Regions from separate parts of the Pseudomonas gorinensis genome, predicted to be linked through region 1. Evidence: predicted binding sites of a transcription regulator. Region 1 holds the regulator's gene; each other region holds the start of a gene.
The links. The regulator FliA, encoded in region 1, starts transcription of late flagellar genes. The targets are predictions, from matches to a motif close to CTAAAGTTTNNNNNNNNNNNGCCGNTAA.

Region 1 (7,602 bases):
CACAGCATCTGCTTGACCTTCTCGGGGTTGCGCGAGATGTCTTCGAAGTTCTTCGGCAGGAAATCCACCGCGCCAGCATCCAGCGCATCCAGGGTGACCCGGGCGCCTTCGTGCGTCAGCGAGGAGAACATCAATACCGGGGTCGGGCAGCGCTGCATGATGTGCCGGACTGCCGTGATGCCATCCATCATCGGCATTTCGTAGTCCATGGTGATCACGTCCGGCTTCAACGCTATGGCCTGATCAATCGCCTCTTTGCCGTTGGTGGCCGTACCGACCACCTGGATGGTTGGATCGGCGGAAAGAATTTCCGAGACGCGGCGGCGGAAGAAACCCGAATCGTCCACCACCAGGACCTTGACTACCATAAACACTCCGTTAGGCGGGACGGGCAATACCGCCCTGCCCCACCAGAATCAAATACGCCGTGCGGCGTAACGCTTGAGCATGCTCGGAACATCGAGAATCAGCGCGATCCGACCGTCACCGGTGATGGTCGCGCCCGACATGCCCGGGGTTCCCTGCAGCATTTTGCCCAAAGGCTTGATGACCACTTCTTCCTGGCCCACCAGTTGATCGACCACAAAGCCGATACGCTGGGTGCCCACCGAAAGGATCACCACGTGGCCTTCGCGCTGCTCTTCATGGGCAGCCGATGCCACCAGCCAGCGCTTGAGGTAGAACAATGGCAGCGCCTTGTCGCGCACGATCACCACTTCCTGGCCGTCCACCACGTTGGTGCGTGACAGGTCGAGGTGGAAGATCTCGTTGACGTTGACCAGTGGGAAGGCGAAGGCCTGGTTGCCCAGCATCACCATCAGGGTCGGCATGATCGCCAGGGTCAACGGCACCTTGATGACGATTTTCGAGCCCTGGCCCTTGGTCGAGTAGATATTGATCGAGCCGTTGAGCTGGCTGATCTTGGTCTTCACCACGTCCATGCCCACGCCACGGCCCGACACGTCGGAAATCTCGGTCTTGGTCGAGAAGCCTGGGGCGAAGATCAGGTTGTAGCACTCGGTGTCGGTCAGGCGGTCGGCGGCGTCCTTGTCCATCACGCCACGCTTGACCGCGATATTGCGCAGGATCGCCGGGTCCATGCCCTTGCCGTCATCGGTAATCGACAACAGGATATGGTCGCCCTCCTGCTCCGCCGCCAGGATCACCTTGCCGTTGCGGGACTTGCCCGAGGCTTCGCGTTCTTCCGGGGTTTCCACGCCGTGGTCGACGGCGTTGCGCACCAAGTGGACCAACGGGTCGGCCAGGGCCTCGACGAGGTTCTTGTCGAGGTCGGTTTCTTCACCCACCAGTTCCAGGTTGATTTCTTTCTTGAGCTGGCGAGCCAGGTCGCGAACCAGGCGTGGGAAGCGGCCGAAGACTTTCTTGATCGGCTGCATCCGCGTCTTCATCACGGCGGTCTGCAAGTCAGCCGTGACCACGTCGAGGTTCGACACAGCCTTTTGCATGGCTTCGTCGCCGCTGTTCAGGCCCAGGCGCACCAGACGGTTACGCACCAGCACCAGTTCGCCGACCATGTTCATGATGTCGTCCAGTCGTGCGGTATCGACCCGTACGGTGGTTTCGGCTTCACTGGCAGGCTTGTCGGCTACGGCAGCGGCAGGCGCACGCGCGGCGGCCGCGGCGGCTGGCGCTGGGGCTGGCGCCGGTTTGGCGGCAGCAGGCGCGGCGGCCTTGGCCGGTGCCGGTTTCGCGGCCACGGGGGTGGCAGTCGTCGCAGCAGCCGGGGCCACTTCGGTGAACTTGCCCTTTCCGTGCAATTCGTCGAGCAGGGCTTCGAATTCGTGATCGGAGATCAAGCCGTCGTCAGCAGGGGCCGCAGCGGCGCCCGGTGCAGCTGGCGTCGGCGCCGCGCCAGTGGCCGCGACTTCCGGCAAGGCATCGGCGGCAAAGGTGCCCTTGCCATGCAACTGGTCGAGCAACGCTTCGAATTCGTCGTCGGTGATATCGGTACTGGCCGTTGCCGCCGGCGTTTCCGGGGCAGCCGCAGTGGCCACGGCATCAGCCGCGAACTGGCCTTTGCCATGCAACTGGTCGAGCAGGGATTCGAACTCTGCGTCGGTAATGTCTTCGCTGGTCGGCTCGGCAGGCGCAGCGGCCGCGGGTGCGGGTACGGCCGACGGTGCTTCAGCCTCGGCCTTGACCGCATTGAGAGAGTCGAGCAACTGCTCGAACTCGCTGTCGGTGACATCCGCTTCGGCTTCGACCACCGGCTCCGGCGCCGCTTCCACCACGGGCGCGGCCGAGGTGTCGGCAGGTTCTGCCAGGCGCGCCAGGGCGGCCAGCAGTTCCGGGGTGGCGGCGGTGATCGGGGCACGTTCGCGCACTTCGCTGAACATGCCGTTGACCGCATCCAACGCTTCGAGGATTACATCCATTAACTCCGAGTCAACGTGACGCTCACCCTTGCGCAGGATGTCGAACACGTTTTCGGCGATGTGGCAGCACTCCACCAGCTCATGGAGCTGGAGGAAGCCGGCGCCCCCTTTTACAGTATGAAAACCGCGAAAAATTGCATTGAGCAGGTTCGCATCATCCGGGCGGCTTTCCAGCTCGACCAGTTGTTCGGACAGTTGCTCTAAAATTTCGCCGGCCTCTACAAGGAAATCCTGAAGGATTTCTTCATCGGCGCCGAAGCTCATGGGTGTGCTCCTTAGAAGCCTAAACTGGATAACAGGTCATCTACGTCATCCTGACCTGACACAACGTCTTCACGTTTATCGGCATGAATCTGCGGACCTTCACCCTTGGCGAGATGTTTTTGTGGATCTTTTTCAGAGAGGATCGCTTCGCGGTCATGTTCGATGCCGGCGAAACGGTCGACCTGGCCGGCCATGAGTACCAATTTGAGCAGGTTGCTTTCCACTTCGGTGACCAACTGGGTCACACGCTTGATCACCTGACCGGTCAGGTCCTGGTAATCCTGGGCGAGCAGAATGTCATTGAGGTTGCTGGAAACCGTACGGTTTTCCTGCTCGCTGCGTGACAGGAACCCTTCGACCCGACGGGCCAGCTCACGAAACTCTTCTGCGCCGACTTCACGGCGCATGAAGCGACCCCAGTCAACGCTCAGCGCCTGGGCTTCCGTGGCCATGCCGTTGACCAGGGGCGTGGCGTTTTCCACCAGGTCCATGGTGCGGTTGGCCGCTGCCTCAGTCAGCCTGACCACATAGGACAGGCGTTCGGTGGCGTCGGTGATCTGCGAAATCTCTTCGGCTTGAGGCATGTGCGGGTCAATCTGGAAATTGACGATCGCACTGTGAAGCTCGCGTGTGAGCTTGCCCACCTCCTGGTACAGGCCGCGGTCACGGGTCTGGTTGAGCTGATGGATTAACTGCACCGCATCGCCGAACTGGCCTTTTTCAAGGCTGTCGACCAGCTGGTGAGCATGTTTTTTCAGGGTCGACTCAAAGTCGGCCTGCGATGATTCTTTTTGCTCCATAGCTCCCCCGTGGCAGCATTAGCCGTGGATGCGTTCGAAGATTTTTTCGATCTTCTCTTTCAAGGCCTGCGCAGTGAATGGTTTGACCACATAGCCGTTAACCCCGGCTTGGGCGGCTTCGATGATCTGTTCACGCTTGGCTTCGGCGGTCACCATCAGCACGGGAAGGCTGCGCAGTTTTTCGTCGGCACGCACGTGGCGCAACAAGTCGATACCCGTCATGCCCGGCATGTTCCAATCGGTTACCAGAAAGTCGATGCTCCCGCTGTTGAGGATCGGAATCGCCGTAAGGCCGTCATCCGCCTCGACCGTGTTTGTGAACCCAAGGTCACGCAACAGGTTTTTTATGATCCGCCGCATCGTTGAGAAGTCATCAACGATGAGGATTTTCATGTTCTTGTCCAATTCGACCTCCAAGCAGTCTTAAACGCGCCCAGCACCTGGACGCGCCATTTCAATCAACAGGCGTTACACAAAAAGGACTGCCCAGGGCACCACGGTTAGCCCCCGCGGCGGCCAAGGCCCTCGCGGTTGCGTCTGCAGTGTCCCCACACTGCCTGTCAGCGCGCGCGCCACTCTCCCAATCGCCCCCGCAAGCGGGCCGCGCACTGGCTGTGCAGCTGGCTGACACGCGATTCGCTGACCCCCAGGACCTCACCGATTTCCTTGAGGTTCAGCTCTTCGTCGTAGTACAGCGCCAACACCAGTCGCTCACGCTCCGGCAAATTGGCAATTGCGTCGGCCAATGCGCCCTGGAAGCGTTCATCCTCCAGGTCACGCGACGGCTCCATATGCGTACTCGCGCCGTCCTCGTGCAACCCTTCGTGTTCGCCGTCCTGCAACAGGTCGTCGAAACTGAACAGGCGGCTGCCCAAGGTATCGTTCAAAATCCCGTAATAATCGTCGAGACTCAATTGGAGTTCGGCCGCAACTTCATGATCTTTAGCGTCGCGACCGGTTTTTGCTTCAATTGACCGAATTGCGTCACTGACCATGCGCGTATTGCGGTGTACCGAACGCGGCGCCCAATCGCCTTTACGCACCTCATCGAGCATCGCGCCACGGATACGGATACCCGCATACGTCTCGAAACTCGCGCCCTTGCTCGCGTCGTATTTGGTCGACACTTCGAGAAGGCCGATCATGCCGGCCTGGATCAGGTCTTCGACCTGGACACTGGCGGGGAGGCGTGCCAGCAAGTGATAGGCGATGCGTTTGACCAAAGGCGCGTAACGCTCGATCAACTCACCCTGACTGTCACGGGCGGACTTCTTGTAGGCGTTGTAGCCGGTCGCTGTCATAGCACGGGTCCTGCGCTCGTCTGATGCACCAATCGCTCGACGAAAAACTCCAGATGCCCCCGAGGGTTAGCGGGCAACGGCCAAGTATCGACCTTCTGAGCAATAGCCTTGAACGCCAAGGCGCATTTCGAACGAGGGAACGCTTCGTAGACTGCACGCTGCTTTTGCACAGCCTTGCGCACACACTCGTCATAGGGAACTGCGCCGACGTATTGTAGGGCGACATCGAGAAAGCGATCCGTGACCTTGGTCAACTTGGCGAACAGGTTGCGGCCTTCCTGCGGGCTTTGGGCCATGTTGGCCAGCACGCGGAAGCGGTTCATGCCGTAGTCGCGGTTAAGCAGTTTGATCAGGGCATAGGCGTCGGTGATCGAGGTTGGTTCATCGCAGACCACCAGCAACACTTCCTGCGCGGCGCGCACGAAGCTGACCACCGACTCGCCGATCCCGGCGGCGGTGTCGATCACCAGCACGTCGAGGTTGTCGCCGATATCGCTGAACGCCTGGATCAGACCGGCATGCTGCGCCGGGCTCAGGTGCACCATGCTCTGGGTGCCCGAGGCGGCCGGTACGATACGGATCCCACCGGGGCCCTGGAGCAGCACATCACGCAGCTCACAGCGGCCCTCGATCACATCGGCGAGGGTATGTTTGGGCGTCAGTCCCAGCAGAACGTCGACATTCGCCAGCCCCAGGTCAGCATCCAGCAGCATGACGCGACGGCCAAGCTCTGCCAGCGCCAGGGACAAATTCACTGACACGTTAGTTTTCCCGACGCCACCTTTGCCGCCGGTCACCGCGATCACCTGTACGGGATGCATGCTGCCCATTTTATTTCTTTACCTTGTCTTGCTTAGACGCAGGCTACATGGCTTGGCCGCGTGAATCGCTTGCAGACCATCGATGTAGATACATTTCACGGTGTTCATACTGACTCAACCCACCCGTTTTGCCGGGTTGTGGTAGAGGTCAGCGAACATGTCGGCCATCGCTTCCTCGCTAGGCTCTTCTTGCATTTGCACGCTGACGGCACGGCTGACCAACTGATGACGGCGCGGCAGATGCAGGTCATCCGGGATCCGCGGCCCGTCGGTCAGGTAGGCGACCGGTAGTTCATGACTGATGGCCAGGCTCAACACCTCGCCCAGACTCGCCGTTTCATCAAGCTTAGTCAGGATGCAGCCGGCCAGCCCGCAGCGCTTGTAGCTATGGTACGCAGCGGTAAGAACTTGTTTTTGGCTGGTGGTTGCAAGCACCAGGTAATTTTTAGACTTGATGCCACGCCCGGCCAGGCTTTCCAGTTGCAGGCGCAAGGCCGGGTCGCTGGCTTGCAGCCCCGCGGTGTCGATCAGCACCACGCGTTTACGCAGCAACGGGTCGAGCGCGTTGGCCAGCGACTGGCCCGGGTCGACGTGGGTCACCGACACATTGAGGATGCGACCCAGGGTCTTGAGTTGCTCCTGGGCGCCGATACGGTAGCTGTCCATGCTCACCAGCGCGATATTCGAAGCGCCGTATTTGAGCACATAACGGGCCGCCAGCTTGGCCAGGGTGGTGGTCTTGCCCATGCCGGCAGGGCCGACCATGGCGATCACGCCGCCCTCTTCCAGGGGTTCGATTTCCGGGGTGGCGATCATCCGCGCCAGGTGGGCCAGCAACATGCGCCAGGCCTGGCGAGGTTCTTCGATTTCGGTGGTCAGCGCCAACAGGTCGCGGGACAACGGGCCAGACAGGCCGATGCGTTGCAGGCGACGCCAGAGGTTAGCCTGGTGCGGTTTGCTGCCTTGCAACTGGGTCCAGGCCAGCGAGCCCAACTGCACTTCCAGCAATTCACGCAGGCCGTTGAGTTCAAAGCGCATCGAATCGAACACGCGCTGGTCGACTGCGGCAGCCGGCGCGGGCGCTGCAGGACGTGGCGGTTCTTTGAACGTAGGTTCGACCAGCGGCTCGGCAGCGGTCAGCGGCAAGCCGGCGAACAACTGGCGATTGGTGGTGGCATCGCTGTCACCCCGCATGCTCAGCTCAGCCTGGGCCGACACAATGCGCGAGGCGGTCTTGCGCAGCTCGTCTTCGAGTTCCATGTTCGGCACGCGCGGGGCCAGCGCCGAAGGGGTGTAATCCAGGGCAGCCGTCAGCTCGACACCGCCAGCAATACGGCGGTTACCGATAATCGCAGCGTCGGCGCCCAGCTCATCACGGACCAGTTTCATGGCCTGACGCATATCGGCGGCGAAAAAACGCTTTACTTGCATAACCCACTACCTCAGCCGTTGGGCCCAACTGTCGCGACGATGGTCACTTGCTTATTGTCAGGAATTTCCTGGTAAGCCAATACGTGCAAATTCGGTACTGCCAGGCGTCCAAACCGCGACAACATCGCTCGGACCGGGCCTGCTACCAACAGAATCACCGGCTGGCCCTGCATTTCCTGGCGCTGCGCCGCGTCGATCAACGAACGCTGCAGCTTTTCAGCCATGCTCGGCTCCAGCAGGACACCCTCTTCCTGGCCAAGTCCGGCCTTCTGAATACTATTGAGCAATATTTGTTCCAACCTTGGTTCCAAGGTGATCACAGGCAGCTCGGAGTCAAGCCCCACAATGCTTTGCACGATTGCGCGGGACAATCCGACACGCACCGCAGCCACCAGCGCGGCAGTATCTTGACTCTTGGCGGCATTGTTGGCGATAGCCTCGGCGATGCTGCGAATATCGCGTACCGGCACCTGTTCGGCGAGCAACGCCTGCAGCACTTTGAGCAGCTGCGACAGCGACAGCACGCCCGGCACCAGCTCTTCGGCCAGTTTTGGCGAGGCTTTGCTGAGCAACCCCATCAATTGCTGGA
Region 2 (7,602 bases), 2.2 Mb from region 1:
CTTTGAAAACTTCTGAAAATAATCACTTGACAGCAAATGAGGCTGCTGTAGAATGCGCGCCTCGGTTGAGACGAAAGATCTTAACCAACCGCTCTTTAACAACTGAATCAAGCAATTCGTGTGGGTGCTTGTGGAGTCAGACTGATAGTCAACAAGATTATCAGCATCACAAGTTACTCCGCGAGAAATCAAAGATGTAACCAACGATTGCTGAGCCAAGTTTAGGGTTTCTTAAAAACCCAAAGATGTTTGAACTGAAGAGTTTGATCATGGCTCAGATTGAACGCTGGCGGCAGGCCTAACACATGCAAGTCGAGCGGTAGAGAGAAGCTTGCTTCTCTTGAGAGCGGCGGACGGGTGAGTAATGCCTAGGAATCTGCCTGGTAGTGGGGGATAACGTTCGGAAACGGACGCTAATACCGCATACGTCCTACGGGAGAAAGCAGGGGACCTTCGGGCCTTGCGCTATCAGATGAGCCTAGGTCGGATTAGCTAGTTGGTGAGGTAATGGCTCACCAAGGCGACGATCCGTAACTGGTCTGAGAGGATGATCAGTCACACTGGAACTGAGACACGGTCCAGACTCCTACGGGAGGCAGCAGTGGGGAATATTGGACAATGGGCGAAAGCCTGATCCAGCCATGCCGCGTGTGTGAAGAAGGTCTTCGGATTGTAAAGCACTTTAAGTTGGGAGGAAGGGCAGTTACCTAATACGTGATTGTTTTGACGTTACCGACAGAATAAGCACCGGCTAACTCTGTGCCAGCAGCCGCGGTAATACAGAGGGTGCAAGCGTTAATCGGAATTACTGGGCGTAAAGCGCGCGTAGGTGGTTAGTTAAGTTGGATGTGAAATCCCCGGGCTCAACCTGGGAACTGCATTCAAAACTGACTGACTAGAGTATGGTAGAGGGTGGTGGAATTTCCTGTGTAGCGGTGAAATGCGTAGATATAGGAAGGAACACCAGTGGCGAAGGCGACCACCTGGACTGATACTGACACTGAGGTGCGAAAGCGTGGGGAGCAAACAGGATTAGATACCCTGGTAGTCCACGCCGTAAACGATGTCAACTAGCCGTTGGGAGCCTTGAGCTCTTAGTGGCGCAGCTAACGCATTAAGTTGACCGCCTGGGGAGTACGGCCGCAAGGTTAAAACTCAAATGAATTGACGGGGGCCCGCACAAGCGGTGGAGCATGTGGTTTAATTCGAAGCAACGCGAAGAACCTTACCAGGCCTTGACATCCAATGAACTTTCTAGAGATAGATTGGTGCCTTCGGGAACATTGAGACAGGTGCTGCATGGCTGTCGTCAGCTCGTGTCGTGAGATGTTGGGTTAAGTCCCGTAACGAGCGCAACCCTTGTCCTTAGTTACCAGCACGTTATGGTGGGCACTCTAAGGAGACTGCCGGTGACAAACCGGAGGAAGGTGGGGATGACGTCAAGTCATCATGGCCCTTACGGCCTGGGCTACACACGTGCTACAATGGTCGGTACAGAGGGTTGCCAAGCCGCGAGGTGGAGCTAATCCCACAAAACCGATCGTAGTCCGGATCGCAGTCTGCAACTCGACTGCGTGAAGTCGGAATCGCTAGTAATCGCGAATCAGAATGTCGCGGTGAATACGTTCCCGGGCCTTGTACACACCGCCCGTCACACCATGGGAGTGGGTTGCACCAGAAGTAGCTAGTCTAACCTTCGGGGGGACGGTTACCACGGTGTGATTCATGACTGGGGTGAAGTCGTAACAAGGTAGCCGTAGGGGAACCTGCGGCTGGATCACCTCCTTAATCGACGACATCAGCTGCTCCATAAGTTCCCACACGAATTGCTTGATTCATTGAAGAAGACGATAAAGAAGCAGCCCGAAATTGGGTCTGTAGCTCAGTTGGTTAGAGCGCACCCCTGATAAGGGTGAGGTCGGCAGTTCGAATCTGCCCAGACCCACCAATTTTGTGTGGGAAACGCCTGTAGAAATACGGGGCCATAGCTCAGCTGGGAGAGCGCCTGCCTTGCACGCAGGAGGTCAACGGTTCGATCCCGTTTGGCTCCACCACTACTGCTTCTAGACGTTGAAAGCTTAGAAATGAGCATTCCATCACTGCGATGGTGAATGTTGATTTCTAGTCTTTGATTAGATCGTTCTTTAAAAATTTGGGTATGTGATAGAAAGATAGACTGAACGTTACTTTCACTGGTAACGGATCAGGCTAAGGTAAAATTTGTGAGTTCTCTTAATTGAGAAATTCGAATTTTCGGCGAATGTCGTCTTCACAGTATAACCAGATTGCTTGGGGTTATATGGTCAAGTGAAGAAGCGCATACGGTGGATGCCTTGGCAGTCAGAGGCGATGAAAGACGTGGTAGCCTGCGAAAAGCTTCGGGGAGTCGGCAAACAGACTTTGATCCGGAGATGTCTGAATGGGGGAACCCAGCCATCATAAGATGGTTACCTTACACTGAATACATAGGTGTAAGGGGCGAACCAGGGGAACTGAAACATCTAAGTACCCTGAGGAAAAGAAATCAACCGAGATTCCCTTAGTAGTGGCGAGCGAACGGGGACTAGCCCTTAAGTGGCTTTGAGATTAGCGGAACGCTCTGGAAAGTGCGGCCATAGTGGGTGATAGCCCTGTACGCGAAAATCTCTTAGTCATGAAATCGAGTAGGACGGAGCACGAGAAACTTTGTCTGAATATGGGGGGACCATCCTCCAAGGCTAAATACTACTGACTGACCGATAGTGAACTAGTACCGTGAGGGAAAGGCGAAAAGAACCCCGGAGAGGGGAGTGAAATAGATCCTGAAACCGTATGCGTACAAGCAGTGGGAGCCCACTTTGTTGGGTGACTGCGTACCTTTTGTATAATGGGTCAGCGACTTATTTTCAGTGGCGAGCTTAACCGAATAGGGGAGGCGTAGCGAAAGCGAGTCTTAATAGGGCGTCTAGTCGCTGGGAATAGACCCGAAACCGGGCGATCTATCCATGGGCAGGTTGAAGGTTGGGTAACACTAACTGGAGGACCGAACCGACTACCGTTGAAAAGTTAGCGGATGACCTGTGGATCGGAGTGAAAGGCTAATCAAGCTCGGAGATAGCTGGTTCTCCTCGAAAGCTATTTAGGTAGCGCCTCATGTATCACTGTAGGGGGTAGAGCACTGTTTCGGCTAGGGGGTCATCCCGACTTACCAAACCGATGCAAACTCCGAATACCTACAAGTGCCGAGCATGGGAGACACACGGCGGGTGCTAACGTCCGTCGTGAAAAGGGAAACAACCCAGACCGTCAGCTAAGGTCCCAAAGTTATGGTTAAGTGGGAAACGATGTGGGAAGGCTTAGACAGCTAGGAGGTTGGCTTAGAAGCAGCCACCCTTTAAAGAAAGCGTAATAGCTCACTAGTCGAGTCGGCCTGCGCGGAAGATGTAACGGGGCTCAAACCATACACCGAAGCTACGGGTATCACGTAAGTGATGCGGTAGAGGAGCGTTCTGTAAGCCTGTGAAGGTGAGTTGAGAAGCTTGCTGGAGGTATCAGAAGTGCGAATGCTGACATGAGTAACGACAATGGGTGTGAAAAACACCCACGCCGAAAGACCAAGGTTTCCTGCGCAACGTTAATCGACGCAGGGTTAGTCGGTCCCTAAGGCGAGGCTGAAAAGCGTAGTCGATGGAAAACAGGTTAATATTCCTGTACTTCTGGTTATTGCGATGGAGGGACGGAGAAGGCTAGGCCAGCTTGGCGTTGGTTGTCCAAGTTTAAGGTGGTAGGCTGAGATCTTAGGTAAATCCGGGATCTTAAGGCCGAGAGCTGATGACGAGTTGTCTTTTAGATGACGAAGTGGTTGATGCCATGCTTCCAAGAAAAGCTTCTAAGCTTCAGGTAACCAGGAACCGTACCCCAAACCGACACAGGTGGTTGGGTAGAGAATACCAAGGCGCTTGAGAGAACTCGGGTGAAGGAACTAGGCAAAATGGCACCGTAACTTCGGGAGAAGGTGCGCCGGTGAGGGTGAAGGACTTGCTCCGTAAGCCCATGCCGGTCGAAGATACCAGGCCGCTGCGACTGTTTATTAAAAACACAGCACTCTGCAAACACGAAAGTGGACGTATAGGGTGTGACGCCTGCCCGGTGCCGGAAGGTTAATTGATGGGGTTAGCTAACGCGAAGCTCTTGATCGAAGCCCCGGTAAACGGCGGCCGTAACTATAACGGTCCTAAGGTAGCGAAATTCCTTGTCGGGTAAGTTCCGACCTGCACGAATGGCGTAACGATGGCGGCGCTGTCTCCACCCGAGACTCAGTGAAATTGAAATCGCTGTGAAGATGCAGTGTATCCGCGGCTAGACGGAAAGACCCCGTGAACCTTTACTATAGCTTTGCACTGGACTTTGAATTTGCTTGTGTAGGATAGGTGGGAGGCTTTGAAGCGTGGACGCCAGTTCGCGTGGAGCCAACCTTGAAATACCACCCTGGCAACTTTGAGGTTCTAACTCAGGTCCGTTATCCGGATCGAGGACAGTGTATGGTGGGTAGTTTGACTGGGGCGGTCTCCTCCTAAAGAGTAACGGAGGAGTACGAAGGTGCGCTCAGACCGGTCGGAAATCGGTCGTAGAGTATAAAGGCAAAAGCGCGCTTGACTGCGAGACAGACACGTCGAGCAGGTACGAAAGTAGGTCTTAGTGATCCGGTGGTTCTGTATGGAAGGGCCATCGCTCAACGGATAAAAGGTACTCCGGGGATAACAGGCTGATACCGCCCAAGAGTTCATATCGACGGCGGTGTTTGGCACCTCGATGTCGGCTCATCACATCCTGGGGCTGAAGCCGGTCCCAAGGGTATGGCTGTTCGCCATTTAAAGTGGTACGCGAGCTGGGTTTAGAACGTCGTGAGACAGTTCGGTCCCTATCTGCCGTGGACGTTTGAGATTTGAGAGGGGCTGCTCCTAGTACGAGAGGACCGGAGTGGACGAACCTCTGGTGTTCCGGTTGTCACGCCAGTGGCATTGCCGGGTAGCTATGTTCGGAATAGATAACCGCTGAAAGCATCTAAGCGGGAAACTAGCCTCAAGATGAGATCTCACTGGGACCTTGAGTCCCCTGAAGGGCCGTCGAAGACTACGACGTTGATAGGTTGGGTGTGTAAGCGCTGTGAGGCGTTGAGCTAACCAATACTAATTGCCCGTGAGGCTTGACCATATAACACCCAAGCAATTTGCTGACCTGAAAAGGCACCAGATTGCGGTGTGTGAAGACGAAACGAACCGAAAGTTCGAAACGCACAAAACACCGAAAGCTGTCACATACCCAATTTGCTGAAGCGAGGCCAGCTGGCCACGACTCAGTACCCGAATTTCTTGACGACCATAGAGCATTGGAACCACCTGATCCCATCCCGAACTCAGTAGTGAAACGATGCATCGCCGATGGTAGTGTGGGGTTTCCCCATGTGAGAGTAGGTCATCGTCAAGATTAAATTCCAGAACCCCTGTTTGCTGACGCAAACAGGGGTTTTGTTTATGTAGAAGTCCACGAATTTCATCAGTACGTTGCTAAACGACGGACTGGTACACAGAATTTCTTGACGACCATAGAGCATTGGAACCACCTGATCCCATCCCGAACTCAGTAGTGAAACGATGCATCGCCGATGGTAGTGTGGGGTTTCCCCATGTGAGAGTAGGTCATCGTCAAGATTGAATTCCGAAACCCCTGTTTGCTTGCGCAGACAGGGGTTTTGTCGTTTATGGGGAAAATAATAGGCCCGTACCGAGAGCATCCCCTGCATCCGCGGCCAAGCTAATTCGTTGTAGTGGTGGGCTTCGCGCAAGCGTTCATATTGCGAATGTGGTTCGCAACAACGGGCTAGCTGGCTACCACTGGTCGGTTTCACACTCAAAAAGAGGAAGTTTCGCACAAAGGCTTAAGATTTCACTCCATTTGGCCGAAAGCCTGACGAGCCATGCGTGCACCGAAATAGAGCGAACCGAGAGTCCGCCTATACCGTACATGGAATGTTCCACTCGGCACGCCCACCCTTTTGGCAAAAGAAGTCGATGAAATGAATCTTAAGTTCAGTCATAAAATTCTGTTGGCCGCGTCAGGCGTCGTGGTTCTGGCCTTCGCGTTATTCACGCTCTACAACGACTACCTGCAGCGCAGCACCATCAAGCAAAACCTGGAATCGTCCATCCAGCAATCCGGTGAACTTACCGCCAGCAGTGTGCAGAACTGGCTGAGTGGGCGAATACTCGTACTCGAAAACCTGGCGCAAAACATTGCCCATCAAGGCAGTGGTGCGGACCTCCCGGGTTTGGTCGACCAACCTGCGCTCACTGCAAACTTCCAGTTCACTTATGTCGGTCAGACCAACGGCGTGTTCACACAGCGCCCGGACGCGAAAATGCCCGATGGTTACGACCCGCGCCAGCGGCCTTGGTACAAACAAGCCGTGGCTGCCGATAAGACCATGCTGACCCCTCCCTACATGGCGGCGGTGGGTGGGCAGATCGTGACCATCGCCATGCCGGTGAAAAAGAACGGTGAACTGCTGGGCGTGGTCGGCGGTGACCTGAGCCTGCAAACCCTGGTCAAGATTATCAACTCGGTGGACTTTGGCGGTATCGGCCATGCGTTCCTGGTCAGCGGCGACGGCCAGGTCATCGTCAGTCCCGACCAGGACCAAGTGATGAAGAACCTCAAGGACATCTACCCTGGCACCGGCGTACGTATCGAAAAGACCAGTCAGGACGTGGTACTCAATGGGCAGGATCGCATTTTGGCGTTCACCCCTATCGGCGGCTTGCCAGGCGCAGACTGGTACATTGGCCTGTCGATCGATAAGGACAAGGCCTACGCCCCGTTGGGTAAATTCCGTACATCAGCGTTGATTGCCATGCTGATTGCGGTGGTGGCGATCGCGGTGCTCTTGAGCCTGCTGATCCAAGTCTTGCTGCGGCCCCTGACTACCATGGGTGTTGCCATGCAGGATATCGCCCAGGGCGAAGGCGACCTGACCCGTCGGCTGGACGTCACCAGCAAGGACGAGTTTGGCGAGGTAGGCAGTGCATTCAACCAATTCGTCGAGCGTATCCATGCCTCCATCTCCGAAGTGTCTTCGGCGACGCGCCAGGTGCATGACCTGTCCCAGCGTGTGATGGCGTCCTCCAACGCCTCGATCATCGGCTCCGACGAGCAGAGTGCGCGGACCAACAGCGTCGCTGCCGCCATTAACGAGCTGGGGGCCGCCACCCAGGAAATCGCACGTAACGCCGCCGATGCTTCGCAGCACGCCAGCGGTGCCAGCGAGCAGGCTGACGATGGGCGCAAAGTAGTGGAGCAAACCATCCTGGCGATGTCGGAACTGTCGCAAAAAATTAGCCAGTCCTGCACCCAGATCGAAACCCTGAACGCGAGCACCGACAACATCGGCCACATTCTCGATGTGATCAAAGGCATCTCCCAACAGACCAATCTGCTCGCGCTCAACGCTGCGATCGAAGCGGCGCGTGCCGGGGAAGCCGGTCGTGGATTTGCCGTGGTTGCCGATGAGGTGCGCAACCTGGCCCACCGCACCCAGGAGTCCGCGGAGGAGATCCACAAAATGAT
Region 3 (7,602 bases), 2.7 Mb from region 1:
CAGGGCACGCCCGCATCCCACAACAAGCCCGCACCCTCCCCCACAACAGGCTCGCTCACCACAAACATCCGGTGTGACTACGAGCCCGTCGCAGGCACCGTAGGATCCTTCACCCCGCCGTCATCAAACAAGTTCAGCTTCTGCCGCAGCTCATGCGCCGGCAATGGCTCCTGCCCAGGCGCAATCGCATTCGGATCGGCGGGAGTTTCACCTGGCGCGCCTGCGCCGGATGTCGGCGGCGGCGGTGGCTGATCGCCTTCAATCGCTCGCTGGGCCTTTTTAGTCAGCACAACGATATCGATGCGACGGTTGATCGGGTTGAACGGGTCTTTCGGATCAAACAATTGGGAAGAGGCAAAGCCGACCACTCGTGCCACTTGCGCGTCCGGGTAGCTGCCGGCCACCAGTGCACGGCGAGCAGCGTTGGCACGGTTGGCCGAAAGCTCCCAGTTGCCGAAGTCGCCCTGCCCCGCATACGGCTTGGCATCGGTGTGGCCGCTGATACTGATCTTGTTCGGCACGGCCTTGATGGTGTCGGCCATGGCCAGCAGGATATCTTCGAAATACGGCTTCAAGCGCGCGCTGCCGGAGTCGAACATCGGCCGGTTCGCGGCGTCAGTGATCTGGATACGCAAGCCTTCCGGGGTAATCTCGAAGGAAATCTGATCCTTGAACTTCAGCAGTTGAGGGTTTTCCTCGACCTTGGTCTGCAATTCCTGCAGCAGCAATTCAAGGCGTTCCTGCTCGACCTGCTCAGCCATGCTCTCGACGGTATCGCGCTCGATCGGAATTTTTTCCTGGGGCGCCTCGGTCTTGACCTCCGGGTTGATGGTGCGCTCAGGCGCCAACTGCGGCGAACCGCCAAGGTCGATTACAAAGGGGGTGCCACTTTCCGAGAAGCCAATCGGGTCCTTGAAGTAACCGGCGATGGCGATCTTCTGCTCGGGCGTGGCCGTGGACATCAGCCACAGCACCAGGAAGAACGCCATCATCGCCGTCGCGAAGTCGGCGAAGGCGATTTTCCAGGCGCCACCATGGTGCCCCGCGGCGAAGCGCTTGACGCGCTTGATGATTATCGGCTGGTTGTTTTCCATGGCTTAGCGACCGCGAACCGCTTGTTCCAACTCGGCAAAACTTGGGCGATGTTTCGGGTACAGCACCTTGCGACCGAATTCCACCGCCAGCGAAGGCGGCATGCCCGATGCCGAAGCGACCAGGCTGGCCTTGATCGCTTCATACAGATTGATTTCTTCCTTGGCATCGTGGGCCAGGGAGGTGGCGAGCGGGCCGAAGAAACCATAGGCCGCAAGAATACCGAAGAAGGTACCCACGAGGGCCGCACCTACGTGCATACCGATAGCTTTCTGGTCGCCCTCGCCGAGGGACGCCATGGTCACCACGATACCCAGTACCGCCGCGACGATACCGAAACCAGGCATACCGTCGGCAACACCGGTCACCGCGTGGGAAGGATGCTCCAGCTCTTCCTTGAGGCTGAACAGCTCCATGTCGAACAGGCCTTCCAGCTCATGGGGCGCCATGTTGCCCGAGGACATGATGCGCAGGTAGTCGCAGATATACGCGGTCATGCGCTCATCTTTGAGCACGGCCGGGTACTTGGCGAAAATCGGGCTGGCCGCGGCATCTTCGATGTCGCCTTCGATGGCCATCATGCCTTCACGGCGGCTCTTGTTGAGGATCTCGTAGATCAGCCCCAGCACTTCCAGGTAGAAGGTGTGGGAAAAGCGCGAGCTGAACATGCCCAGCGACTTCTTGATCACATGCATGGTCATGTAGCCGGGGTTGGCCTGCAAGAATGCGCCGAACGCCGCACCACCAATAATCAGCACTTCAAAGGGCTGGATCAACGCAGCGATCTTACCGTGGGACAGGACGTACCCACCGAGCACGCTTGCGATGACGACGATGATGCCGATTATTTTAGCCATAGGGGATGTGTACTTGCGCCGTGAGGTTCATGGACATATTTGGAGGAACTGCAAAACTCTTGTTCTACTTATCGGCAAAACTGCGCCAGACTATAGGCCGTTAAGGCGAAAAGCCAGTTCGGCCCGCTCTGGGCGTGTTGACCGCAAGTGATGATCGCGCCCCAATCATGGCTAATGAAACGACCGTACCCACTGTAAAACCCACCACCCTCGCTGCTTGGATCAAGCGTCTGGACGAAGTGCGGCTGCCCGTTCCCCAGGCGAACCACGAGCGCGTGTGCAAAGCCATCCGCGACAGCCGCAGTTCGTTGCGAGATATTGCCGAACTGATGCAAGACAGCCCCGCGCTGGTGCTCAGCGTGATGCGCGAAGCCAACAGCCACACCCATGGCAGCCTGGCGGAACCGGCGGAAAACCTCGAAGTGGCGCTCAACCGCCTCGGCCTCAAACGCGCCGAAGAGTTGCTCGCGCGCCTGCCTTCAGTGCCTGCCAATGAGATTCCCGTCGCCTTGCGCCAACTGCTGCTGGTGAGCCAACACGCTTCCCAGCAGGCCAACGGCCTGTTCGCCAGCCGCCTGGCGCGGCTGTGGCAAGACATTCACTGGGGCAGCTTGCTGTTTCTATCGCCGCTGTGGCCGATGGCGGTTGCCTACCCCAAGCTCTTGGAAGAGTGGGAACTGCGAGTTATCCACAAAAGCCAGTCGGCACGTCAGGTCGAACAGGAGTTATTTGGCGTCCGCCTGCTGGACCTGTGCCTCGGCCTGACTGAAACCTGGCACCTGCCCATCTGGGTGTCCCAGGGTTATAACCTGCTGCTGAAGGAACAACGCCTGCTGGTCAAGGCATTGCACATCGCCCGGGAAGATGACCCGCTGCGCCATCAGCAATTGCTCGATGCCGACCCCAGCCTGCGCCGCTGGTTGAACCAACCCGCCAATACCGTGCTGCTGGCCAACGGTCTGGCGATGTCGGCGCAAGAGTCATGGACCTGCCCGCACACCAAACGCTGGCAGTACCTCACGGCCCTGTACCTGCAACAGCCATTGAGCGAAGTACAGCAACAGTCCCACCAGCAAGCCGTCACCAGCGCCCGTACGACGTTGATGCCCGACCTTTGGCACCCGGCGCTGTCGCTGATCTGGCCATGGAATGTGCAGAAGATCCATCGCGGCCTGCTGCCCGCGCCGCCACCTACCGCAGAGTCCCTGGCCATCTGGCGCAAGCGTTGCACGGAGTTGCTGGTGGAGCCGAGCCGCTTTGCCAATGCCATGCACTTGACCACGTGCGCCAAGGAAGCGCTGGTCGCCAGTGGCATGCAACGAGTGTTGCTGTTTATGGCGGATCGCGCCCTGAGCACCTTGCGCGTGCATCAGGCCGATGGCCTGCCGAAGGACGCCGCGAACCTGAGCCTGGATGTGGTCCACAGCACGCTGCTGCAACGCATGCTGGAAAAATCCGCCCAGGTGCGCCTGACGCCCGACAACCACGCACAGTTCTCGGCCCTGTTGCCGCCGATCCTGCGTCGCCTGTTCACCGGGGAACACCTGTTGCTGCGTTCGCTGAGCTGCAATGGCCGCGTGGTGATGTTGATGGTGGCCGACCAGGGCGGCGGGCCATTTTCGGAAACCACCGTGCAGGCCTTCGGCAAAACCGCCCAGTGCATCGAGAAAGCCCTGCACAGCTTTACCAACCGCAGCGCCTGATGCTTGCGCTACAATCGCGGTCCTTTATCGCCAACATTTGTGCCCAGGAGACCTCACATGCCTGACTTCTCTGGCTTGCCGCTGGTGATCGAATCCAGCGACCTGCTCGGTCGCCTTGATGCCGAACACCTGATTCTGGTGGATCTCACCAGTGCCGCCCGCTACGCCGAAGGGCATATCCCCGGCGCGCATTTCGTTGACCCCAAGCGCACCCAACTGGGCCAGCCGCCGGCACCCGGCCTGCTGCCCAACAAAGCCGACCTGGAAAAACTGTTCGGCGAACTGGGCCACACCCCGGACGCAACCTACGTGGTCTACGACGACGAAGGCGGTGGCTGGGCTGGCCGTTTTATCTGGATGCTCGACGTGATCGGCCATCAGAAATACCACTACCTCGATGGCGGCCTGCTGGCCTGGCTGGCTGAGCAGCACCCAGTGTCCACCGACGTACCCGCCCCCGTCGGTGGCCCCGTCAGCCTCACGCTGCACGAGGGCCCCACCGCAACCCGCGAATACCTGCAAAGCCGCCTCGGCGCGGCGGACCTGGGTATCTGGGACGCACGCGGCCCGCTGGAGTATTCCGGCGAGAAAGTCCTCGCCGCCAAGGGGGGCCACATCCCCGGCGCTGTGAACTTCGAATGGACCGCCGGCATGGACAAGGCACGCAACCTGCGCATCCGCCGCGACATGCCGCAGATCCTCGAAAGCCTCGGGCTGACCCCCGATAAAGAAATCATCACCCACTGCCAGACTCACCACCGCTCTGGCTTCACCTACCTGGTGGCCAAGGCGCTCGGTTATCCGCGAGTCAAAGGTTATGCCGGTTCCTGGGGCGAATGGGGCAACCACCCCGACACCCCCGTTGAGATTTAAGGTTTAAGGACAGTTAATGAAAAAGCAGTTGTTTATCCTCAGCCAGTACTTGCTGCCGCATCACCTGCTGTCGCGGCTGGCCGGCTGCATTGCCGAGTGCCGCGTACGCTGGTTCAAGAATGCCTTCACCACGTGGTTTGCCAAGCGCTATCAAGTGGACATGTCCCAAGCCCTGGTGGAAGACGTGACCGCCTACGAGCACTTCAACGCCTTCTTCACCCGCGCCTTGAAAGACGGCGCGCGCCCACTGGACCCGACCCCTGGCGCCGTACTGAGCCCGGCTGATGGTGCGGTCAGCCAGCTCGGCCCGATCGAGCATGGCCGTATATTCCAGGCCAAGGGCCACAGCTTCAGCGTGCTGGAGTTGCTGGGCGGCGATGCTGCCGTGGCAGCGCCTTTCATGGGCGGCGATTTTGCCACCATCTACCTGTCGCCGAAGGACTACCACCGCGTGCATATGCCGCTGGCCGGTACCCTGCGCGAAATGGTCTACGTGCCTGGGCGGATTTTCTCGGTCAACCAGACCACCGCCGAAAACGTGCCGGAACTGTTTGCCCGTAACGAGCGTGTGGTCTGCCTGTTTGACACCGAACGCGGCCCGATGGCCGTGGTGTTGGTCGGCGCGATGATCGTCGCCTCGATTGAAACCGTGTGGGCCGGGCTGGTCACGCCGCCCAAGCGCGAGCTGAAAACCTTCCGCTATGACGAAGCGGCACGCGCGCCGATTCACCTGGAGAAGGGTGCGGAGCTGGGTCGCTTCAAGTTGGGCTCCACCGCGATCGTGCTGTTCGGGCCTGATCAGGTGAAGTGGGCTGAGGAACTGGTGGCCGGTTCGCCGGTGCAGATGGGCCAGGGCATCGCACTGCCGAAAGCCTGATTCAAAACCTGCAGAGATCCAATGTGGAAGGGGGCTTGCCCCCGGTAGCGGTAGTCCAGCCACAGGTATATTGGCTGTTCCACCGTCATCGGGGGCAAGCCCCCTCCCACATGTTGACTGTATTCCTACAGTGACTTCGGATTAGAGCTGACCGTCGCGGTCGCGAAAGCCCAGCAGATACAGCACACCATCCAGCCCCAAGGTCGAAATCGCCTGCTTGGCCGATTGCTTGACCAAGGGTTTGGCACGGAACGCCACACCCAAACCGGCAATTGCCAGCATCGGCAGGTCATTCGCACCGTCGCCCACCGCAATGGTCTGCTCCAGACGCAAACCTTCCTTGTGGGCCAGCTCCTTCAGCAGGTCGGCCTTGCGCTGTGCGTCGACAATCGGCTCCACCGCCACGCCAGTCACCTTGCCGTCGACCACTTCCAGTTCGTTGGCGAACACATAGTCGATGCCCAACTTGGCCTGCAATTGCTTGGCGAAGTAGGTAAAGCCACCGGACAGGATCGCGGTCTTGTAACCCAGGCGCTTGAGCTCGGCGAACAGGCTTTCGGCACCTTCGGTCAGGCGCAGGGAAGCGCCGATGGAGTCCAGCACGCTCACATCCAGCCCCTTGAGCAACGCCAGGCGCTCCTTGAAGCTGGCGCGGAAGTCCAGCTCACCGGCCATCGCGCGTTCGGTGATTTCAGAAACTTGCTCACCCACACCGGCTGCCTTGGCCAGTTCGTCGATGACTTCGGCTTCGATCAGCGTCGAGTCCATGTCGAACACCGCCAGGCGGCGGTTGCGGCGGAACAGCGAGTCCTCCTGGAAGGCGATGTCGACGTTCAGCTCCTGGGCCACGCTGAGGAATTCAGCGCGCAGGGCCTGCGGGTCTGCCGGTTCGCCGCGCACGGAAAACTCGATGCAGCCCTTGCCCTTGTCGGCCGGGGTGTCCAGTGGCATACGACCTGACAGACGGTCGATATGGTCGATGTTCAACCCAAACTGCGCGGTGATCGAGCTGACGCGCTGCAACTGCTCGGCGGTCACTTTGCGGGTCAACAAGGTGACGATATGGCGTTTCTTGCCCTGGCCGGCCACCCAGTGCTGGTAATCCTCTTCGGACACCGGGGTGAACCGTACCTGTTGATCCAGCTTGTATGCCGTAAACAGAATGTCCTTGAGCACGGAAGACGCCTGCTCGGTGCTCGGGATTTCCACCAGGATGCCGAACGACAGGGTGTCGTGGATCACCGCCTGGCCGATGTCGAGAATGTTTACACCACCCTGGGCCAGAACGCCGGTAATGGCCGCGGTGAGACCCGGTCGGTCTTCGCCGGTGATGTTGATCAGGACAATTTCGCGCAAAGCGCACCCCCAGGCTGGAAAAAAACCGCATTCTACCCACTTTCAGTGACCACCGGGCACAGCCAGCGCTTTGCCGGTCTTGGGCCTGTCGCTATACTGCGCGTCAACTTCACGGACTAAGAGCCGAGCTCAAGTGAACCGGCCCACGCCAGTAAAAACCGACAACTTCTTCCTGCTGATCTTCCGGGCACTGCGCCACCGCCGTGTACCGATCGCATTACGCATCGCCAGCCATAACGTGATCCTGGTCGCCCTGGCCCTGGTGATCTACGCCTGCGTGATGGGTTTGCAGTTCAAACAGGCCATGCATGAGCAAGCCGATGCGTTGGGCGAAAGCCTGACCACCCAGACCGCCACCTCGGCGACCGAGCTGCTGGTGTCCAACGACATCCTCAGCCTCAACGTGCTGCTCAACAACCTGACCAAGAACCCGCTGGTCGCCCACGCCGCCATCTACAGCGTGGACAACCGCATCATGGCCGAAGCCGGGCAACGCCCGAAAAACGGCCTGCTGGGCGAAGCCGAAGGCTTGTACCAGAGCAATATCACGTTCCAGGATGTGAAGGCGGGTCAATTGCGCATCAGCCTGGACATGCAGCAATTCCAGCAGCCGATGACCATCAGCCTGCAAAGCATGGGCATCCTCAGCGCGATCCTGCTGGCCCTGGCCCTGGCCTTGAGCCTGCGCCTGGGGCGGCATATCTCGACGCCACTGATGCAACTGCGCATCTGGCTGCGGGATATCGACGAACATACCCCGGCCACCGATCGCCAGGACGAAATCGGCGACCTTGCGCGCCAACTTCATGCCAGCTTCGCTCCGGAACCGGTGGTACGCGAGATT
Region 4 (7,602 bases), 330 kb from region 1:
CAGTCCTTAGTCTAAGTGGCTCGGTAAAAAAGCCCCCTCAAGGAGACCGTTCATGCGCGCCAAACTTCACGTCGAAGGCTTCTTCGATCCTGCTACCCATACCGTCAGCTATCTGGTGCTGGATGAAGCCACCCACCACTGCGCGATCATCGACAGCGTTTTGGATTACGAGCCCAAATCAGGCCACACCGCCACCACCTCTGCCGACCGCCTGATAGCCCGGGTGAACGCGCTGAATGCGCAGGTCGAGTGGATTCTGGAGACCCACGTCCACGCCGACCACCTGACCGCCGCGCCCTACCTGAAGGAAAAGCTCGGTGGAAAAATAGGCATCGGCAGCCAGATTTCGACGGTGCAAAAGGTGTTCGGCACGCTGTTCAATGCCGGCAGCGATATGCCCCGCGACGGCAGCCAGTTCGATCACCTGTTCGCCAACGAGGAAACGTTCCGTATCGGCACGCTGCACTGCTCTACGCTGCATACCCCCGGCCATACGCCGGCCTGCATGACCTACCTGATCAGCAATGGCAGCGAAACGGCGGCGTTTGTCGGCGATACCCTGTTCATGCCCGACTACGGCACCGCCCGCTGTGACTTCCCCGGCGGTAACGCGCGCACGCTGTTCCAGTCCATCAACAAAGTCCTGAGCCTGCCCGCGCAGACGTTGCTGTACATGTGCCACGACTACCAGCCCGGCGGGCGCGAGGTGCAATTCGTCAGCACCGTTGCCGAACAGCGCGAACTCAACGTGCATGTGCGTAATGGCATCAGCGAGGAGGCGTTCGTAGCGATGCGCATCAAGCGCGATGCAGCGCTGGACATGCCGACCCTGATCCTGCCCTCGGTCCAGGTCAACATCCGCGCCGGGCATTTACCTGCGCCTGAAGCCAACGGTACCCGCTACCTGAAAATCCCCCTCAACGTCGTCTGACATTTCCTACCCAAAAAAACACATAAGAAAAATCCCCATCACGGAGACACGTATGGATATCCGCAGCCTTGCACCTGCTCTATCAGTATCAGAACAGATTTTCCCCAGCCAACTGGCCGAACTGAAAGCCGCCGGCTTTCGAGCCATCGTGTGCAACCGCCCCGATGGTGAGGGCGCTGACCAACCGTTGTTTGCCGAAATCAAACGCGCCGCCGACGCGGTCGGCATCGAGGCGCACTATCTACCCGCCGAATCGGGCAAAGTCACCGACGAGCAAGGGATTGCCTTCGGCCAACTGTTGGAAACGCTGCCCAAGCCGGTGTTGGCCTATTGCCGCTCCGGTATGCGCTCGACCACGATGTGGGCGCTGTCACAAGCAGGTCAGCACGACCTGCCGCACATCGTCGAAAGCGCCAAAAAAGCCGGCTTCGACATGAAAGGCGTGATTCGGCGGATTGCGAACCTGGGTCGCACGCCGGTCGAAGTGGCTGAGGCGCAGCACACCGTGGTCATCATCGGCGCTGGCGCGGCGGGTATCGCCACCGCCTCCAGCCTGCTGGCCCGCGCGCCGGGGCTCGACATCGCGATCGTCGACCCGGCCGATGTGCATTACTACCAACCTGGCTGGACGCTGGTCGGCGGCGGTGTGTTCGATGCGCGTCAAACGGCCCACACCATGGGCGTCACCCTGCCCCGCGGCGTGCATTGGATCAAGGCCGCAGTGGCGGCCTTCGAACCCGAGAGAAACGCGGTCATTCTGGATGGCTGCCGGGTGGTCAAATACGAGCAACTGATCGTCTGCCCCGGCCTGAAGCTCGATTGGCATGCCATCGAGGGCTTGTCAGAGACCCTGGGTCGCAACGGCGTGACCTCCAATTACCTGTATCACCTGGCGCCTTATACCTGGGAACAGGTGCAACACTTGCGCGGTGGCCGGGCGATTTTCACGCAGCCGCCCATGCCGATCAAATGTGCCGGGGCACCGCAAAAAGCCATGTACTTGTCGGCCGATCATTGGAAACGCAGCGGTGTGCTGGATGCCGTCGACATCGAGTTCCACAGCGCCGGCGCGGTGCTGTTCGGGGTGGCCGACTATGTGCCGGCGTTGATGGAATATGTCACGGCGTATGGGATCGACCTGAATTTCGGCAATACCCTCACCCACGTCGATGGCCCGGCACGCACCGCCACGTTCAGCAGCGTACACGCCGATGGCAGCGCTCGCCGGGTGACGCGCGAGTTTGATTTGCTGCATGTGGTGCCGCCGCAGATCGCGCCGGATTTCATTCGGGTCAGCCCCCTGGCAGACGCGGCGGGTTGGGTAGATGTCGAGCCCGCCACGCTGCGCCATAAAACCTGGGCCAACATTCACGCCCTGGGCGACGTAGCCAACACCAGTAACGCCAAGACAGCCGCCGCCGCGCGCAAGCAGGCACCGGTGGTGGCCCATAACGTGTTGGCGGCACTCGGTAAGGCAACCGGCATCGCCCAGTACGATGGTTACGGCTCCTGCCCGCTGACAGTGGAGCGCGGCAAGATTGTATTGGCGGAGTTCACCTACGGCGGCAAGGTGGCCCCCAGCTTCCCGTCATGGCTGATCGACGGCACTCGACCTTCCAGGCTGGCCTGGCTGCTCAAAGAGCGGATTCTTCCGCCGCTGTACTGGAAAGGCATGCTCAAGGGGCGGGAGTGGCTGGCGAAACCCGAGTTGACCGACCAATGAATGCCGCGCAGAAGGCAAGGACACTCAGATGATCATCGTCTTACTGCTGGGGCTCACGGTGGGCGTGATTCTGGCCCTGACCGGTGCCGGCGGCGGCATACTCGCGGTGCCGTTACTGGTATTCGGGGCGGGCTTGAGCATGGCCGAGGCCGGGCCTATTGGCCTGCTGGCGGTCGGGCTGGCCGCGACCCTGGGCGCGGTGATGGGCCTCAAGAACGGCACCGTCCGCTACAAGGCCGCGTTGTTGATCGCGGCCGCGGGGATCGTCTGCTCGCCCCTGGGCCTTTGGTTGGCACAACGCACACCGAATCGTCCGTTAACGGTCCTGTTTGCCTGCGTGCTGATGTACGTGGCGTTCCGGGTATTCAAGCGCTCGTTGCCGCCCTCCCCGGCCTCGAAGACCGCCGTCGCGCCCAAGCCGCCTTGCGTATTGAACCCCCAGCGCGGAAAGCTGAACTGGACGGCGCCGTGCGCCTGGGCGCTCACCGTGTCTGGCATAGTCGCGGGCGGGCTGTCGGGCCTGCTCGGCGTGGGGGGCGGCTTTGTGATGGTACCGGCGCTGCAGCGATACACGAATTTGACCACGCAGTCGGTGCTGGCAACGTCCCTGGCGGTGATAGCGCTGGTGTCCATTTCCGGCGTTGCGGCCAGTTCGGCGGCCGGGCATTTGCAGTGGGCAATTGCGCTGCCGTTCTCTCTGGGCGCATTGTCTGGCATGGCCGGCGGACGCCTGATCGCGGCTCGGTTGGCGGGGCCCCACCTGCAACGAGGGTTTGCCGCCGTGTCGATGCTGGTGGCGGTGGCCCTGCTGGTCAAGGCGATTAATACATGAACCTGAACGAGCGACTTTCAGGCGCGCCTGAACCGCGCCAGTCCCCCAAGATGTGCACAGGAGAAACCCCATGACTGTCGACTGGCTCAACTTCACCCCCTGGTCGTCCCTGGCAGGCGGCGCATTGATTGGCCTGGCGGCCAGCCTGTTCGCCGTCGGCAACGGCCGCATCGCCGGCATCAGCGGCCTGATCGGCAGCCTGCTGCAGCGCGGTGGCGAAGGCGTAAGTGAAAAAGCGCTGTTTCTGCTGGGCCTGCTGGTCGCGCCGCTGCTATGGGGCTTGTTTGCCGCGCTGCCGGCGATTGAGTTCCAGAGCGGCGGGCTCGGGCTGATCGTCGCCGGTGTGCTGGTGGGGGTTGGTACGCGGTATGGCTCAGGTTGCACCAGTGGCCATGGGGTGTGTGGCTTATCACGCCTTTCGCCGCGCTCAATGGTCGCCACGGTTTGTTTCATGGCCAGCGGATTCCTGACGGTGTTTGTGCTGCGTCATCTACTGGGGGTTTGAACATGCTCAAAGTCACGGCATTCATCGCCGGCCTGCTGTTCGGTCTGGGCCTGCTGCTGGCCGGCATGGCCAACCCGAGCAAAGTGCTCGCGTTCCTGGATTTGGCTGGGGCCTGGGACCCGTCCCTGGCGCTGGTCATGGGCGGCGCCATTGCCGTCGCGATTGGCCCGCTGACCTGGGCACGCCGACACGCCCGTTCGCTCCTGGGCGCGCCCATGCAATTCCCTGCCAAGCGTGAGTTGGACCGGCGCCTGATCGGCGGCAGCCTGTTATTTGGCATCGGTTGGGGGATCGCCGGAATTTGTCCTGGGCCGGCCGTGGCCATCCTGCTGACCGGGCATTGGCAAGCGTTGGTGTTCATGGTGGCCATGCTGAGTGGCATGTTGTTATTTACGGCCCTGGAAAACCGCCACGGTCGTTGATTGCGTTTGCACTCTCAACAACAATAGCGTTGCAGCCGATCATTCAAGAGCGTTTATTTAAGGCTCAACTTATCGGCTGAATCGAATCATCGGTTTAATGCAACAAATAATGATTATCACCACAACGATATTATCCAGCGGATGAATACCCGCACCTAAAAAATTCAACTATGAGTGCCCGACTTGTTAGCCATTCGTCGAATATGGCCCTTTGCGAGCAGCGTTTTATAGTGGGCAGCACAAACCCCCACCCTGATTAAAATTGTTGCCTGGTACTTTTAATGCCCCTCAAACAATCCACACCCAATACCCTTCCCATTAATGAGGAGTTCTTGCAATTAATGCAGGCGACGCTGAACGCCCAAACCAGTTGGATGACAACCGTAAACCATTTAGAAGAGGCCTGCGATGAGGTCTGGCTCGCCCGCATGTGGGAGGTCGAGAACCTTGAAAATCACTACAGGGCTTGCCAGGACCAGCTGTTTTCCTACCTGAAAAAAGCCATCAACCATTAAATTCATGATGACGATCGTGGCCCTTTCGGGAAGTTGTCGCTCTCTATTCGGGCTCACCAGAACCTGGCCTTCCTGAATATTCGACTAAAGCACAAGATCACACTATGAGCCTTCTGAAAACGCACTTGGTTAATTGGCCAATCTTTCCACCCCCCCGAAAAACAAGGTGCTTTAACCTTTCAGTGGCACTACCGCCCTTCATTCCACCTCTCGATATTTTTTCATGCAGTGCTCAAAACCAGCCGGAGTAATAGTGTGGCCGTCACACTCACGCTAAAGCATTACGATTCAAGGTCGACACTCAGAACTCACTTATCAACCTGCGTTACTATCGGGAGTCCATATGTTCGGCTGGATCAGCAATATCCGAGTCAGTGCTAAATTAAGTTGGGGGTTCGGTCTGGTACTGGGGCTTGCGTTGTTACTGGCCGCGACCGGCTGGTACGCCGTGGTGACGTTGACCGACCGCGGGCTGAAAGTTGAAAAAATTGCGCAGGTCAGCGATTACACCAAGGACTTGCGAATCATTCGTCTACGCATCGGTACGAACGCGCAGCCGAATGCCTATCAACCGTTGCAGCAAACCCTGGATCAGCTCGCAGCCCACCTGCACAGTATTCGGGCACTGTTCATTGACCCACTGGATGCCGACCTGATCCAACAGCAGGAAAATGCGGTCACCGCGTACGGAGGGCTGCTGCACGACCTGTCCACCCCCGGCATTGACCAGGCGTCGTTATTTAAACGAATGGGCCAGTTGGGTGACCTGCTGCTCGATACCACGCAAAAACTCATTCAATCGCAAAATGCCAAACGCGATGCCGACGCCGCTTCCACCAAGACCCTGCTGGGGCTCGTCGCGGCCTTGGCGCTGTTGCTGGGCGCCCTCGCTGCGTGGGTCATCACCCGTCAAATCGTGAACCCACTGCAACACACGCTCCGGGCGGTGAACCGCATTGCCCAGGGTGATTTGACCGAGCATCTGCAGGTCAACCGGCGTGACGAACTGGGCCAGCTGCAATCAGGCCTCCAGCAGATGATGCTCAACCTCCACGAACTGATCGACGGCATTCGCTCCGGTGTTATCCAGGTGGCCAGCGCGGCCGAGCAGCTGTCGGCGGTCACCGAGCACACCAATTCCGGCATCAGCAACCAGAAAGCCGAAACGGATCATGTGGCCACGGCAATGAACGAGATGACCGCCACCGTGCACAACGTCGCACGCAATGCCGAAGAAGCTTCTGCGGCGGCATCCATAGCCGATCAGCAGGCCAGCGAAGGGGAACGGATCGTGGGCGAAGCCATCGCGCAAATCCAGCGATTGGCGGCAGAACTCAACCAGTCGGCGGACGCGGTGCGCCATCTCCAGGAACAAAGCGACAAAATCGGCGGCGTACTGGATGTGATCAAGGCCGTGGCCCAGCAAACCAACCTGCTGGCGCTGAACGCGGCCATCGAAGCGGCCCGCGCCGGAGAGGCTGGTCGCGGGTTTGCGGTGGTCGCGGACGAGGTCCGCAACCTCGCCCTGCGCACCCAGCGCTCCACCGAAGAAATTGAAACCCTGGTCGCCGGCGTCCAAAGCGGCACCCACGCCGTGGCCTCCGGCATGGAAAGCAGCCTGCTGCTGAGTGAAAGCAGCGTGGAATGCACCCATCGAGCGGTCAATGCGCTGGAGAACATCACGGGCAAGGTCTCGATCATTCAGTCAATGAACCAGCAGATTGCCACGGCAGCCGAACAGCAGAGCGCTGTCACCGAGGAGATCAATCGCAGCGTGATCAACGTCCGCGACATTTCCGAGCAGACGGCCAACACCTGCGAAGAAACCGCAGCGTCGAGTAACGAGCTGGCGCGGCTGGGGCATGAACTGGAAAGGTTGGTGGAGCGCTTCAAGGTCTAGGGGCGCGAGGGGTGGGCTGATTGCACAAACTTGCCGCTCAAGCGCCTAACGCCGGCAACATGACGCTCTCAGTCAACTCTGACCGCTGTGTACAAGTAACGCAAAAGCTCAGGAATTAGAGTTGAAGCGCCAGGGGAAGCTACCCCAGCTCACAACTCCAATAATAGAGCGACGTCAATGAGACTGACACCATCCTTGCCAGCGTGCCTGGCTCTGAGCTTCGTATCACTTGCCACCTATGCTGCCGAGGGCCCTCCTCCGCCCTCCGTCAGCCAACCCAGCGGTATCAACCTGGGCGGCACCAGCTTCTACGACGGGTTCGCCGGGCCACCCGGGCTGACGCATCAGACCTATCTGAAATTCAGTACGGCCAGCAGCATTCGTGACAATGGCGGCAAGGACAACCGCAACTTCGATAACCCGAAGATCAATGTCATCAGCTTGATCAACCAATTCAGCTATTACTCACCCGACACCATCGGCGGTGGCGCGCACCTGGGTTGGAGCCTGTTGGTACCCGTGATCTCACTGGACGGCGACTTTGGCGACAACGGCGCCAAACTCAAGGACAACGGCGTTGGCCTGGGCGACGTCACGGTCGGCCCGCAGATCCAGTTCGATCCGATCGTCAATGCCGAAGGCCGGCCGGTGTTTGTGCAGCGCGTGGCCTTCGATACGATCCTGCCCACCGGCAAGTACGACAAACACAAGGACTTGAATACCGGCTCCAACTACTTCTCCTTCAACCCCTACTGGGCCGCGACCTTGATGCCG

Region 2: the regulator FliA is predicted to act here: its motif matches at 5,918-5,945, upstream of AB7933_RS02050 (methyl-accepting chemotaxis protein).
Region 3: the regulator FliA is predicted to act here: its motif matches at 2,018-2,045, upstream of motA (flagellar motor stator protein MotA).
Region 4: the regulator FliA is predicted to act here: its motif matches at 5,202-5,229, upstream of AB7933_RS22575 (methyl-accepting chemotaxis protein).

The regions. Positions count from the first base shown of each region.
Region 1 covers NZ_CP167125.1:5,322,656-5,330,257, forward strand. The annotation lists gene AB7933_RS24025 (protein-glutamate methylesterase/protein-glutamine glutaminase) at 1-368, opposite strand, end outside; gene AB7933_RS24030 (chemotaxis protein CheA) at 417-2,660, opposite strand; gene AB7933_RS24035 (protein phosphatase CheZ) at 2,672-3,460, opposite strand; gene AB7933_RS24040 (chemotaxis response regulator CheY) at 3,479-3,853, opposite strand; gene fliA (RNA polymerase sigma factor FliA) at 4,021-4,761, opposite strand; gene fleN (flagellar synthesis regulator FleN) at 4,758-5,591, opposite strand; gene flhF (flagellar biosynthesis protein FlhF) at 5,697-7,013, opposite strand; gene flhA (flagellar biosynthesis protein FlhA) at 7,025-7,602, opposite strand, start outside.
Region 2 covers NZ_CP167125.1:441,268-448,869, forward strand. The annotation lists rRNA gene AB7933_RS02020 (16S ribosomal RNA) at 252-1,788, shown strand; tRNA gene AB7933_RS02025 (tRNA-Ile) at 1,872-1,948, shown strand; tRNA gene AB7933_RS02030 (tRNA-Ala) at 1,979-2,054, shown strand; rRNA gene AB7933_RS02035 (23S ribosomal RNA) at 2,302-5,193, shown strand; rRNA gene rrf (5S ribosomal RNA) at 5,351-5,466, shown strand; rRNA gene rrf (5S ribosomal RNA) at 5,575-5,690, shown strand; gene AB7933_RS02050 (methyl-accepting chemotaxis protein) at 6,056-7,602, shown strand, end outside.
Region 3 covers NZ_CP167125.1:942,147-949,748, reverse strand. The annotation lists gene motB (flagellar motor protein MotB) at 78-1,094, opposite strand; gene motA (flagellar motor stator protein MotA) at 1,098-1,949, opposite strand; gene AB7933_RS04205 (HDOD domain-containing protein) at 2,117-3,652, shown strand; gene AB7933_RS04200 (rhodanese-like domain-containing protein) at 3,710-4,525, shown strand; gene asd (archaetidylserine decarboxylase) at 4,542-5,402, shown strand; gene serB (phosphoserine phosphatase SerB) at 5,544-6,758, opposite strand; gene AB7933_RS04185 (AhpA/YtjB family protein) at 6,892-7,602, shown strand, end outside.
Region 4 covers NZ_CP167125.1:4,988,662-4,996,263, forward strand. The annotation lists gene AB7933_RS22545 (MBL fold metallo-hydrolase) at 53-931, shown strand; gene AB7933_RS22550 (bifunctional protein tyrosine phosphatase family protein/NAD(P)/FAD-dependent oxidoreductase) at 984-2,654, shown strand; gene AB7933_RS22555 (sulfite exporter TauE/SafE family protein) at 2,683-3,486, shown strand; gene AB7933_RS22560 (YeeE/YedE family protein) at 3,557-3,991, shown strand; gene AB7933_RS22565 (DUF6691 family protein) at 3,994-4,413, shown strand; gene AB7933_RS22570 (hypothetical protein) at 4,695-4,928, shown strand; gene AB7933_RS22575 (methyl-accepting chemotaxis protein) at 5,272-6,828, shown strand; gene AB7933_RS22580 (SphA family protein) at 7,006-7,602, shown strand, end outside.